DNA from 2 places in the Cytobacillus sp. IB215316 genome. Region 2 is predicted to be linked to the other one. Evidence: predicted binding sites of a transcription regulator. Region 2 holds the regulator's gene; the other holds the start of a gene.
What was found. The regulator LexA, encoded in region 2, represses DNA repair genes until DNA is damaged. The targets are predictions, from matches to a motif close to CGAACATATGTTCG.
Positions count from the first base shown of each region.

Region 1 (6,774 bases), on a different contig from region 2:
TTCTCTTCTCGATTTTTCAACCATTTCTTCAATACGAGCTGGATGAATACGTCCATCTTGAACAAGCTTATCTAAGGCAATGCGAGCCGTTTCACGTCGAATCGGATCGAAGCCAGATAAAATCACTGCTTCAGGTGTATCATCGATAATCAAATCAATACCTGTTAACGTTTCTAGAGTTCGAATATTTCTACCTTCTCGACCAATGATTCGTCCTTTCATTTCATCATTAGGCAGATTTACGACAGAAACTGTAGATTCCGCTACATGATCAGCCGCACAACGTTGAATGGCTAATGATAAAATGTTTTTGGCCTTTTTATCAGCTTCTTCTTTAGCGCGACTTTCTGCTTCTTTGATCGTAATCGCAACATCGTGTGCAAGCTCTTTTTCAACATTGCTAAGAATGATTTGTTTCGCTTCCTCACGTGTCAAACTAGAAATACGTTCAAGCTCTGTTCGTTGTTTGTTAAACATCATTTCCACTTTGCTTTCCATCTCTTCAATATGCTGTTGTCTTTGACTTAGAGAATCCTCCTTTTTTTCTAACACACTCTCTCGCTTAGATAAAGATTCATCCTTACGATCAAGATTCTCTTCCTTATGCATTAACCGATTTTCTTGTTTCTTTAGTTCGCTTCTTCGATCACGAATTTCTTTTTCTGCTTCTGTTCGAAGTTTGTGGATTTCATCCTTTGCCTCAAGCAGCGCTTCTTTTTTAAGCGCGTCAGCCTCTCGATTTGCATCGTTAATAATTTGTTCAGCAGCGCTTTTTGCGCTTGTGATTTTCGCCTCATTAGATTTACGAACAAGTGAGATATAAAGAACAACAACTGCACCGACTATGGCAAGCAAAATGGCGATGACGATAATGGGTTCGCCCATCATTTCACCTCCTCTTGCTATATACTTGTTTCTTGCTAGATTCAAACTGTCGGCATGTAATTTTTCCCTTAATAAATTCCAACATGCACAATGGCTTTTCAAGTTCCAATACTAGAGGCTTTTATAAGCCTAGAAAAAGACTGTGAATTTACTCAATATCGTTGGTAATTTATTGTTAAATACCTACACAAGTAATTTCATCGTGTGCTTCATTAGTACGAGGCAACTATTTCATTGCACTTGTACCTGACACCAACCGATCGCTCCTTCTTCCTATCTGTCCTCCAATTTTGTTTGAAAAAATTCTTAATAGTAACAATTGTAATATTAACAAACATGTATAATATACATACTAATTGTATAGGTGGGTAATTTTATTGTCAAGGCCTGCCACTGCCATCTTTCCTTAATATTGGAAGAGAGCGTACAAACCTTGACTTGAACAGCGACAGACTTTCTTCAAACCTTGGTTCTACAACCTTATAAACTGGTAGGTGATTTACTATACTATGTCCTGCTGTTGAAAGCTATTGAATAGAATTAATAATAAATGAAGGTCCTTTTCATTAACTTTGTTGCATTTTTTTCTACATTTAAATAACTGATGAGTTTTATATGACTTTCATAACCTTTGATAAGAATTGATGCGCCGATCGATAGCTATATTTGTGTTGAACTCTTTTTTTATTACGAAAACAGCGTAAATGAAAAAGAAGGATACTACATGAAGTATCCTTCTTTTAGAGCTTATGTTGTTTACTCTTTGAATTCGAGTTCACTTTGAGAATCGTCGCCTACCGTCTCTGTCGTATTGTTAAGGCCGTAGTGTTCTCGAATTAGTTCGTGTATTTGTTTTGATATGTCCGCATTTTCCATTAAGAATTGTTTAGCATTTTCTCGTCCTTGCCCTAGACGTTCACCTTCAAACGAGTACCAAGATCCGCTCTTCTGGACAATATCGAGCTCAGAGCCCATATCAAGAATTTCTCCCTCTTTGGAAATTCCTTCTCCGTACATAATATCAACCTCGGCTATTTTAAACGGAGGTGCCACTTTATTCTTTACTACTTTTAATTTCGTTTTATTACCTACGATATCATTTCCTTGCTTCAACTGTTCAGCTCGACGAACCTCTAAACGTACTGAAGAATAAAACTTTAACGCACGACCACCAGGTGTAGTTTCCGGATTCCCGAACATAACACCAACCTTCTCACGAATTTGGTTAATGAAAATAGCAATCGTTTTAGATTTATTTATTGCTCCTGAGAGCTTGCGTAAGGCTTGAGACATAAGACGTGCTTGTAAGCCAACATGAGAGTCTCCCATCTCCCCTTCAATTTCAGCCTTTGGAACGAGCGCTGCAACCGAATCTATGACTATAATATCAACAGCACCACTTCTTACAAGTGCTTCAGCAATCTCTAACGCCTGCTCACCTGTATCAGGCTGAGATAGCAATAGTTCATCTATGTTAACACCTAGCTTTTGTGCATAAATAGGGTCTAGCGCATGCTCAGCATCGATAAATGCAGCTTGACCGCCTTGTTCTTGCACTTCAGCAATCGCATGAAGAGCAACTGTTGTTTTACCAGAGCTTTCAGGTCCGTATATTTCAACGATACGACCACGTGGATACCCACCTGCTCCAAGCGCAACATCCAATGCTAATGAACCACTAGGAACGGTAGATATTTGACGTTCCGACTGTTCACCTAACTTCATTATTGATCCTTTACCAAATTGTTTTTCTATTTGTTTTAACGCCATATCTAATGCAGCTTGACGATCACTCACATTTATTCCTCCTCATCTCCATTACTACTTTATACTATACCTTGTTTTTAGATATTTGCCAAGCAAAAAACGAACATCTATTCGTTTTTTTCAAAAGTGCGTTCAATCAGGCAAGCTAGAACATTGTTCTGTAAAGTAGATTTGGGGATCTAAAACTTAAGTTCTTTTCGTATATTTCATTGCTATAGTTCCTTAATTGACAGATAAAGATATCGTTTTACTACTACACAGTCATCGCTTTATAGCAGAAAAGATGCTCATCGTACTAATTATATTCGTGTTTATATTTTAATTCAAAGAAACTACAAAAGTTGGGCAGCCCATGTCTTATTATTTTTTCAATTGTTTGAGTAAATAATAGTATCCATATTTAATAGCTCTTTCTCTAATCGTTTGTCTAGAACCAGCTAATTTCAATGAATAGACTTCTGTAGGATGATCTTTGATCGAAAGTCCAATAAAGACCGTTCCTACATCTTTACCTTCCACGCTTTGTGGCCCAGCAACTCCAGTAAAGCTAATTCCACAGTCAGAGTTACATGATTTCCTCACATGCTCAGCCATTTGTTGTGCACACTCTTTACTGACGGCACCTTCCTGTATAAGTGTCGTTCGGTTAACATTGAGTAATGTTTCCTTCATATCATTCGTATAAGCTACAATTCCACCTTTGGCTACAGATGAAGAACCAGGAACAGCTATTAACTCACTCATAAACATGCCTCCAGTTAAACTTTCAGCGCTTGCTATCGTCAGTTTTTTTTCTTGTAAAACAGCAACCGCATGTTCTAATAGTGAGGTGTTTTCATAGCCATAAAAATATTGACCGACACGACTTAGTATTTCTTGTTCTGTATCATCAAGAAGCTCATTAGCTTTGTCTACTGAGGAATGTTTAGCTGTCAATCGAAGTTTAACTTCAAAGTTAGATGCTAACGGAGCAATCGTCGGATTCACTTGCTTATCAATCAAATCTTCAATCTCAGTTTCCAACTTAGACTCACCAATTCCAAAGAACCTTAATACGCGAGATATGATTCTTTCCCGAACACCTAACAAGTCATTGAGATATTCTGTCCCGTATTTCAAATACATTGGTTGCATTTCCATTGGAGGACCTGGTAATAGCATATATGTGACATGATCCTTCGTTATAGCCATTCCTGGTGCCATCCCATGGTCATTAAGCAATACCGTTGCATTTTCTAGAATAACAGCTTGCTTTTTGTTATTGTCTGTCATTTTACGATTTACTTTTTCATAGTACGCTTCAATTCTCTTAAGCGACTTTTCATGTATGACTAGCTGTTGCTGTAACATTGATGCCATCGTTTCCTTAGTTAGATCGTCTTTTGTTGGGCCTAACCCTCCAGTAAAGATAATTAATTTTGACCGCTGTTTTGCAGTTTCAACAACCCTTTTTAATCGATCTTGATTATCCCCAACTACAGTATGAAAATAAACATTAATTCCCAGATCTGCTAATTGTTTCGAAAGAAATTGGGCATTTGTATTCGCAATTTGCCCTAATAATAACTCTGATCCAACTGCTATAATCTCAGCGTTCATGTCATCCCCCCGTAAAAATAGCATGTGTAGTCTGCTACATAATGTACCTTTAACATTATGAGGATGAGAAGGAAGCCCGTCTCATCCTCATTAAAGATTATACTACTTCGTGCATCGTCTCAAATCCTGGTTCACTTTGAGTTAGCAAATACTTGTTTATTTTTCGCAAAATAGTCCCATCCAGACCAAATTGTGAAAAATACTGCGATCCAGAGTGCTATATCAGCAAATGGAATCGACCATGCTTCAAAAGGAATATTATGTAATAGCAATGCAGAAACGGCTACAATTTGTGCCCATGTTTTAATCTTGCCAAGCATGTTTGCAGCAACAACTTCACCACCACCTGCTAGAACAAGCCGTAAACCGGTTACAGCAAATTCTCTACTTATAATGACTATGACCATCCATGCAGGTGCCAATTCAAACTGAACGAGTGTTATAAGCGCCGCTGACACTAATAGCTTATCAGCTAAAGGGTCTAAAAATTTTCCTAAGTTGGTGACGAGATTATATTTCCTTGCATAATAACCGTCAATCCAATCAGTTGTGGAAGCAATGATAAAAATGATAGCACCAATGAAATGTGTAACAGGTATCTCTCCTCCGCCTATTTGCAATTGTCCCCAGGATAGCGGTGCAAGCATTATCACCAAAAACACTGGAATTAACAAAATACGTGAAACGGTAATCTTATTTGGTATATTCACAAATTCTTCCTCCTTCATAACTTACATGTACAATAATATATCAGAAAAAGCCAAAAAAGCCATCAAAATGATGACTTTATTGTTTATTAAAGAGGATCTCAATTACTTGGGTTGTTCCAGCTTCTTCTGGAAACTCTAACATTTCTCCATTTATATTTATTTCTGTATCTGGTGTGAAGCCTGCTGTAATTACAACCTTGCTTTCGTCAGTCATGTCGTAGGCTAATGGTTGATCCTCAGCATTTAAATTTGTAGAATATAGTTTTTCACCTTGATCATTCACTACTTGAACCCAAGTATCTCCTGTTGATACAATCTCTAAATTAAATTCTTCTGTATTTGATAACTCCATTGAAACATTTCTTCCTTGTATATTTATCACTTCAAGTTCCTGTTCTACAACATCCTCAGGCTCGTCCACTTCTTCATCCTGTACATCAGTTTCTTGATCAGCGTCTTCTGCAGCAGGCTCACTGTCTACCTCTTCAACTGGATCATTTTCTTTTGAATTATCTTCAACGACAATTTCATGCTCTTCTCCACTTTCCTGCGCTGGAGTTCCGTCTGAATTACCTAAAAAATTCAGCGCGATGAAGTAGATACCTATAAGAAGTCCGAAAACAAAAACTCCTGTTAATACTTTTGGTAGCACATCTGCCACTTTTGAAGTTGTTGGTGAAATCTGTTTACGACTCTGTACTCTCGACAGCTGACCAGGTAAATCTGAATTAGATGAGCTAGGGATTTCATTTTCATATTGTTCAAAAATAAGATCAGCATCCAACTCAACTGCTTCACAATACGACTTGATAAACGCACGTACGTAAAATTGTCCAGGCATTCGATCATAATTACCGTCTTCAATTCCGATAAGATAACGTTTTTGTATCTTCGTTAACTTTTGTAAATCGTCTATGCTAATATTTTTTTCTTCTCTTGCTTCTTTTAATCTTTTACCTAGTTCTGTCAATGAAAACACCTTCCAATTTGCTAAAAATCAAATGTAGATAAGCTAGATTCTTGTAACATTTGTGGTTGTTCAACGAGGTCATACGTTATTTCCTCTTCAGGATTATTCCGTAGTTCAATTATATAATCGAAATCGTCCATCGTATATTCAGTATTTCGAACAAAAATATCCGGATGCTCAACTACCTTGACAGCTGGAAGCCTCATAATCTCCCGAACTAGCTGCCAATGGCGTTCTGAAGCCCTTTTCGTTGACACAATACCGTCAATAATAAATAGATTATTTTCGTTATATTCGTCCTCAATGAGCTGACTTCTTACCGTTTGCTTAAGCAATGTTGAAGAGACAAATAACCATCGCTTATTTGCACATACGCTCGCTGCTACGACCGATTCAGTTTTACCAACTCTTGGCATACCGCGTATACCGATTAATTTATGACCTTCTTGTTTATACAATTCTGCCATAAAATCAACTAATACGCCGAGCTCATCTCTGACAAATCGAAATGTTTTTTTATCGTCCTCATCCCTTTGAATATAACGTCCATGTCTAACAGCTAAACGATCTCGTAGCTTCGGTTCACGTATTTTTGTCACTGTTATATTATCCATAGTTTGTAAAATTGATGCAAGACGTTCTATTTGTTCATTCCGATCACATCTCAATAATAAGCCACGTCGATGGTCCTTAACACCATTGATTGTAACAATGTTAATAGATAACATCCCTAATAAAGATGACACATCTCCGAGTAAGCCAGGTCTATTTTTATGAATTTCATATTCTAAATACCATTCTTTTTTTTGCATGCAAATCCCCCTATGCAGCACTATAAAAAAT
Region 1 is NZ_JAXBMC010000010.1:34,154-40,927, forward strand. It holds gene rny (ribonuclease Y) at 1-885, opposite strand, end outside; gene recA (recombinase RecA) at 1,642-2,682, opposite strand; gene SLH48_RS15325 (competence/damage-inducible protein A) at 3,013-4,251, opposite strand; gene pgsA (CDP-diacylglycerol--glycerol-3-phosphate 3-phosphatidyltransferase) at 4,383-4,961, opposite strand; gene SLH48_RS15335 (helix-turn-helix domain-containing protein) at 5,038-5,931, opposite strand; gene SLH48_RS15340 (DUF3388 domain-containing protein) at 5,952-6,743, opposite strand.
Region 1: recA (recombinase RecA) is a predicted target of LexA. The motif match lies at 2,753-2,766, and genes of this name have one in related genera.

Region 2 (6,774 bases):
GTGGAGGGGTTACTTCATTATTTATTTTTTCACAAAGAATTGTATTTAACTCTAATTCATCGTTAATGATTGAAGCCATGTAATTGGCATTTAGTCCTGAAAATGGCTCACCAACATGTGTTTCTTTGCCATAACAAAAAAACCCGGGCAAAACTTTGCCAATTGTTCCGGTATAAAGATATTTTGTTTGATCGCCTGGAAAACGTGAAAACATCGGTTCCGAATTGAGTACAGCAGTATATGTTAATTTGTGAGTATCTGCTAATTCAAGAAGGGTAGGTATAGCAGCTCTCATACCTACAGAATTCACTTCCTCATCAGGAACTGTTAGCAATAAAATATTTCCATCAAAACCCCCGTTACATGCTAACTCAATCATTGCCATGTGCATAGCCAGGCCACATTTCATATCCATCGTACCTCTTCCGAATAACCAATCCCCAGTTTCCAAATCATCGCTTACTTCTTTTGGCATTTCAAATTTGTGTTTATAGAAATATGCTGTTAACTTTTTCGCATCAAAGGCAAGGTGATGGAGGTTGCCGTAATCAGCAACGTCAACGACGTCAAAATGGCTAAGGAGAATGACGGTTTTTTTACATTTGTCAGACCTTTTAACTAGAGCGGTCGCAAAATAACGTCCATCGTCTGTTGCATGTAGGGTTATATGGTCTTTGTGATTTTGAAAATATGGTAGTGACTCGAGTTCGGATATTACAAATTGTGGTAACCATGTTTCTGCTTGAGAACCAGTAACACTAGGAATACTTACAAGCTGGCAAAGAAGATCTATGAATTGCTGCTTTGATTGCCATTTTTTACTCATATGATTATCCCTCCACTTACTTTATGGAATAGTTAATTATAATTAATCTTTAAATAACTATTGAACACTCAAGCTTTTGTAAAAAAGCCAGCCTAATTAAAGTTGTTAATTATTCTACTAGAAAAATTTACAAATTAATAGACTATTATTTAATTTTATCAAAGTTACAATAAGGTAAACAAAATGAACCCATTATAGAAAATACGCTCAATAATTAATCAATTAAAGATTTTTCCTAATTAAAAATCCGAACAATTGAGGAGTCTATATGTTGTAGAAAAGGTTCTGTACGAACATTTTTTAACTATTGTTAACAAACAAATGACATCATTAACAAGTAGGTTATAAGGTTGTCATAGTTATAAAGAAAAGAATACGCTCTGCATTTATGGTTAAGTGTGCAATGTATGAGCACAATTATTAAAATCTATGAAGCCATTGAAGAAATTAGGTCAATAATTATTAGGGGTAAAGTAAATGATTTCTTACAAAAATAAATCAGACAAATTAGTGATCGTTGTTCATGAAATATACGGCGTAAATGAGCATATGAGACATATTTGTAAAGAACTATTCAATAAAGGCTTTGATGTGATTTGTCCCAATTTGTATAGTGAAAACAATCAATTTCATTACGATGAGGAGAAATTGGCTTATCACCATTTTGTTAATAAAGTCGGATTTGCTAGAGCAGCTACCTACGTTAAGGCACTTTTAAAAAAATCTAGGCAGGAATACAGTAAAATCTTTATTCTTGGTTATAGTGTAGGTGGGACAGTTGCATGGCTGTGCAGTGAAGACCAGAATTGCGATGGAGTTATTAGTTATTACGGTTCAAGGATAAGGGACTTTATTGACATGATCCCAGCTTGTCCCGCACTACTAATTTTCCCAGAGAATGAAAAATCATTTCATGTCGATCAATTGATTACTAAACTAAACGATAAAGAAAAAATCACCATTAAAAAATATAGAACAAATCATGGATTTAGCGATAACAACTCAGAGAACTATTGTGAATTATCTGCTAAGCATGCATTTAATGAATTGTTACGCTTTATAAGTAGTTGATAAGAAAGGGCCTTCGAAAACTCTGTTGCATTTTTTCACCTACATTTGAGCAACTGGATGAGTATGATATGATTTTTATAGTCTTTAAAGAAGATAAGGTGCCGAACGTGTTTAGCGCTTATCATAAGGCACTTTTTGTAAACTTTATTCCTATAGTTCCTAAAACAGATGATAAAGATACTGTTTTACTCAACTGTCATCGTTTTATAGAAGAAGCTTGTCTCGAATATTAGTTTTATACGAGTTATATTTTAGTACGAAAAACTACATTCTATACAAAACCAGCCTATTATGAAAATCTACAATTAATGTGAAAACAGCCAATAGAAAAATCTGAACTAGGTAGAAATGTTAATGTATTGCTGTTTCAATCCGCATTCTTTGCCAAAATCATGAAACTTCCTACTATTTTTATTCGTATATTATATATATAACTAAATTTGGGGGAGTTTGTATGAAATTTATAATATTTGGGTTTATCTTGTTAGTTATTATTATTGCCATTACTGCGATTAGTACTGGAAATGCTAACAGAACAAAACATCGTATTCATAAGACAAGTTCATCAACTAGTAGTAACAATGATGGAAATGGTGTAGGCTTATATTCATCTGATTACGGTCATGGCGACAGTGGGGGCAGTGGTGACAGCGGAGGAGGAGGGGGAGAATAGATAAAACTAAAGGCCCATAAACGTGGTTTTATATGTTACTCATCGTTGTACAGAAGAAAAAATGCTACGATTTCTAGTTGAAACGTGTTCTTTCTTAATACGAAAAACAACTTAAATTAAAAACCCATTAACTGATTTATATTAGTTCATGGGTTTTCTTCAGCAGGTTAGCTTTATCTTTATTTTTCTAACCCTACAAAATTGTTATTCTTTTTCATTTAACCAATTTGCCATGACTCTGAGAGCAAGGCCGAAATTTCCCACCTGACAGTGATTATGAGCATGATCATCTCTAGTGAAGATTCTTTCAGTTATAGACTTTGCATTCGTTAAAGCTTTTACTTGAATATCGTGCATTTTTAGCGGTATAAAATGATCTTCTGACCCTGTTAATATTAATACATCTTGTGTAACGTGTCCTGATTTTAAATGTGCAGCATTGAATTCTAATAATGCCATGCCACCATCTAACGGAGTATCAGTTTTAGTAATATACATTAAATTATCGGTTCCCCATTTTTCTTGCGGCATCATCTTCATTTTTACATCAGCCATCCAATACATTAATTTAGGATGTTTGAAAAGCCATAAAGCAAACTTCTCAATAATAGGTGGGGGGATTTTCATGTAGTCGTAGGCTATACTAAGAGCAATCACTCGTTTAATTCGCTGTTCATGCGCAGCTGCTCTGAAGCAAAGCCAGCCACCCATGGACACACCTAATAAGGTTACGTCATTTAACTTAAAGTAATCTAGAACGGCTTTTGTTGGTTTTTCCCATTCATAACTAAGTGCTAAGCCAGATTTTTTTAAGGCACCACCTTGCCCTGGTCCTTCAAATAATATGACCTCATAGTTTAAATGTGCAAAATAGCTTGCCATTGAGTATAGCTCTTCCATAAATGAATCAAATCCACCATGAATGACAATTGTTCCTCTGGCATTTTTATTGTTAGAAGGCAGTCTCATTGCAGGTAAGTATACATTTTCGTAGGGTATGTTATAACGTTCAATATCATTTTCAACAAACAGGTCATTATAAAACATTTCAATGAATGTATCATACAGCCTTAATTTATCTGGGTCATTCGGATGAGTAAAAAATTCTGCAGCCCTGTAATAAAATGTTCCATTCATTATGCGTTTTTCATCAATAGCTTTTTCAGCCTGCTTTATCATTTCCTCCTTCCAATCTTCTAACTTTTTTATTCTGGTAGCTGCATCCACCATGTCTTCTTTTCGTGTGTATCCCATTGAATACCACCGATTCATTTGATAGTCTATAATTTTTGTTTTATGAAAATCATGGTATCCTACAGGATAATCAAATTGGGCCATATAATAACTCTCCTTTTCAAATTAAGCTCGTTATTTTGAAAAATAATTGAATGCAGAAAGGAACCATTACTTCAACGATGCACAGATGTAGCATATACCTTACTCCAAATTATCAGTTAGTCAGGTAGAGACTTAAATCTTCACCTACTTTGCTGATGTCAATATGTGATGGTTAAGATCATTATTGATCTGTCAGGCCATTTTTAAGGAAATCAATTAAGTGGTTTAGACTTGACTCATAGTGATCAGGCTTTGACATATCCGCTACATCCACAATATTAGTGAACAAGAAACCAATTAGTGATTGGACGAATTCCAGTGGTAGTGTCTGCCTAATTTCACCTTTGTTATAGGATGCTTCAATGAGCTTGTTCATTTGGTCATTATCCTGAAAATTATGCCTTGTCAACGCCTTTTCGTATATGGGAGTTCCTTTTTCTTTAATAAAGCTGTTTGCAAAACGATTAATATCTGGATATTCATTGGCAAATTGCATTCCAATTCTGATTTGTGTTTTAAATATCGAAAAAATGTCTTTGGAATAATCACTTGGATTCATAACCTTGGCAAGGAATAGTTGCTTTTTTTGAATCAACATGTCTATGAGATTTAAGTAAAGATCTTCCTTGTTGTTAAAATGGTAGTAAAATGAGCCCTTACTCATATTCGCTGTCTTCAAAATATGATTTAATGAGGCTTTGTCATAGCCTTTTTCCACAAATTCATTTAATGCTGCTTGCATTAACGCATCTGAATGTTCGAATTCTTTATTAAATCCTCGCGTCAATTACATCATCTCCTACAAGTTTTTAATCTTAATCGTTAGCTCTGTTCGTAAACTTTGTTGTTATAGTTCTTTATCCTGAAGATAAAGAATACCGTCATTTTATATGAGAATAGATGGCACAAAATCTAGCTGTATTCGTGTTTATTAGTGCAAAAAAAACACGCTATGCTGAAATAGCCTGATAGTTAATGCTGCTTGCTTATTATACATATTAGACCGAATGGTCTAGACCGTCAAGTCTAATCTCGGGATAACGAGCATAAAATTGGTGACATAGTGGGGGATATGAGAAAAAGTGACTAAGAAAATCATTGAATGATAAATTTAAACTAAAGACTTTTTGCTTGAATTTTGTTTTTTTACTAAAAATGGACAGTATTATGAGTTTTATAGGAGCTTAGAAAAGGTGTCTTGAACGCTAGATATATACGTGTGTATATCTTAAAAGTAAAAACAGCAACCATTGTGAAAATAGCCAATCAAAATGAATTCGGAGGGAGCTTACAATATGACAAAAAAATCCTTAGCTCAGAGGTTCTAAGCTAAGGATTGGATTATAATATGAGATCGTATGAATACATTAAAAAGCATTGTGGACTGCTAACCTGTATGTTAATCTATCTGATTGGAACAACGTTTTAAAAGAGACTGTTTGTCAAAGAATAGATCATACATTCGTTATGTACAATAGTGTTTAATGGATGGTACGATACACCCCGATTACTTTTCCTAATATAGCTACATTACGAAGAATAATAGGTTCTAAAGTTGAGTTTTCTGGCTGAAGTCTTATGTAGTCTTTTTCTTTAAAAAATCTTTTTACTGTTGCCTCGTCATCCTCTGTCATTGCAACAACGATATCTCCATTTGAAGCAGTTTGTTGTTGCCGAACAATGACGTGATCCCCATCTAATATACCGGCCTCAATCATGCTATCTCCCATTACTTCAAGCATAAATACATTTTCGTCAGGGGATACAAGTTTATCAGGAAGAGGGAAGTATTCTTCAACATTTTCAATTGCTGTTATTGGTTGACCAGCTGTTACCTTTCCTATAATCGGTACATTCATGACGTTATTTTTTGGGATTACATCAGCAGGATCTAAATCTAATATTTCAATTGCTCTAGGTTTAGTTGGGTCTCTACGGATTAGTCCCTTACTTTCTAAACGAGATAAATGACCATGAACTGTTGAGCTTGAAGCTAGCCCTACCGCTTCTCCAATTTCTCTAACAGAAGGTGGATATCCCTTTGATTGTACTTCTTGTTTTATGAAATCTAGTATGTCTTGTTGCCTTTTCGATAATTTTGCCATCGTTAGCACCTCATTATAATAATCTTTTCTATTGTTAGCATGTATACCCGTTCATAACATTAAAAAATTAAGATCATCTATTAATAATGTAAGGATATACTAGAAAGATTTTACTTTCATTCATTATAGCACGACTTGTTATGTATAACAAACGTAAGTTCGTAAAAATGTTGACATAAAACATTTGTTCGTATACAATAACTAAAAACGAACATGTATTCTGTTAATCAGGGGGACTTATTATGAAACAATCTAAAATTTACTATATCTTATTTTTTACTGTTTTTATCGGCTTTGCTTTTGCACTAATTACTTCTTATAAGGATATCGAGAAAAATGATTATATTACTATTAAAGTAGAAGATGGAGATACACTTTGGGATATTGCGTCCGAGTATAGTAACAGTCACGATTTATCAATCAATGACTTTATCAGTTGGGTAGAGGATGTAAATCAAATAGCTCCTGATAGAATTTTTTATGGTGATGAAATTTATATTCCAGTGTTAAAATCAGAAGGTAATAAAATATATGATACATATGCAGTTAACAATTAATCGGAGGTAGAAATGGAAAAAGCAATAATATATTGTCGTGTTAGTACAAATAAACAAACACAGGAGACATCATTAACACGACAAAAGGCAGAATTACTCCAGCTTGCAAACAGTTACCATTTTGATGTGAAGAAAGTGGTTGTAGAAAGGGCAAGCGGATATGACATGGATAGAGATGGCATTTATGAGCTATTGAATGAAATT
Region 2 is NZ_JAXBMC010000002.1:170,114-176,887, reverse strand. It holds gene SLH48_RS05220 (M20/M25/M40 family metallo-hydrolase) at 1-826, opposite strand, end outside; gene SLH48_RS05215 (dienelactone hydrolase family protein) at 1,304-1,897, shown strand; gene SLH48_RS05210 (hypothetical protein) at 1,966-2,130, shown strand; gene SLH48_RS05205 (hypothetical protein) at 2,352-2,570, shown strand; gene SLH48_RS05200 (alpha/beta fold hydrolase) at 2,775-3,908, opposite strand; gene SLH48_RS05195 (TetR/AcrR family transcriptional regulator) at 4,090-4,695, opposite strand; gene lexA (transcriptional repressor LexA) at 5,390-6,013, opposite strand; gene SLH48_RS05185 (LysM peptidoglycan-binding domain-containing protein) at 6,256-6,570, shown strand; gene SLH48_RS05180 (recombinase family protein) at 6,583-6,774, shown strand, end outside.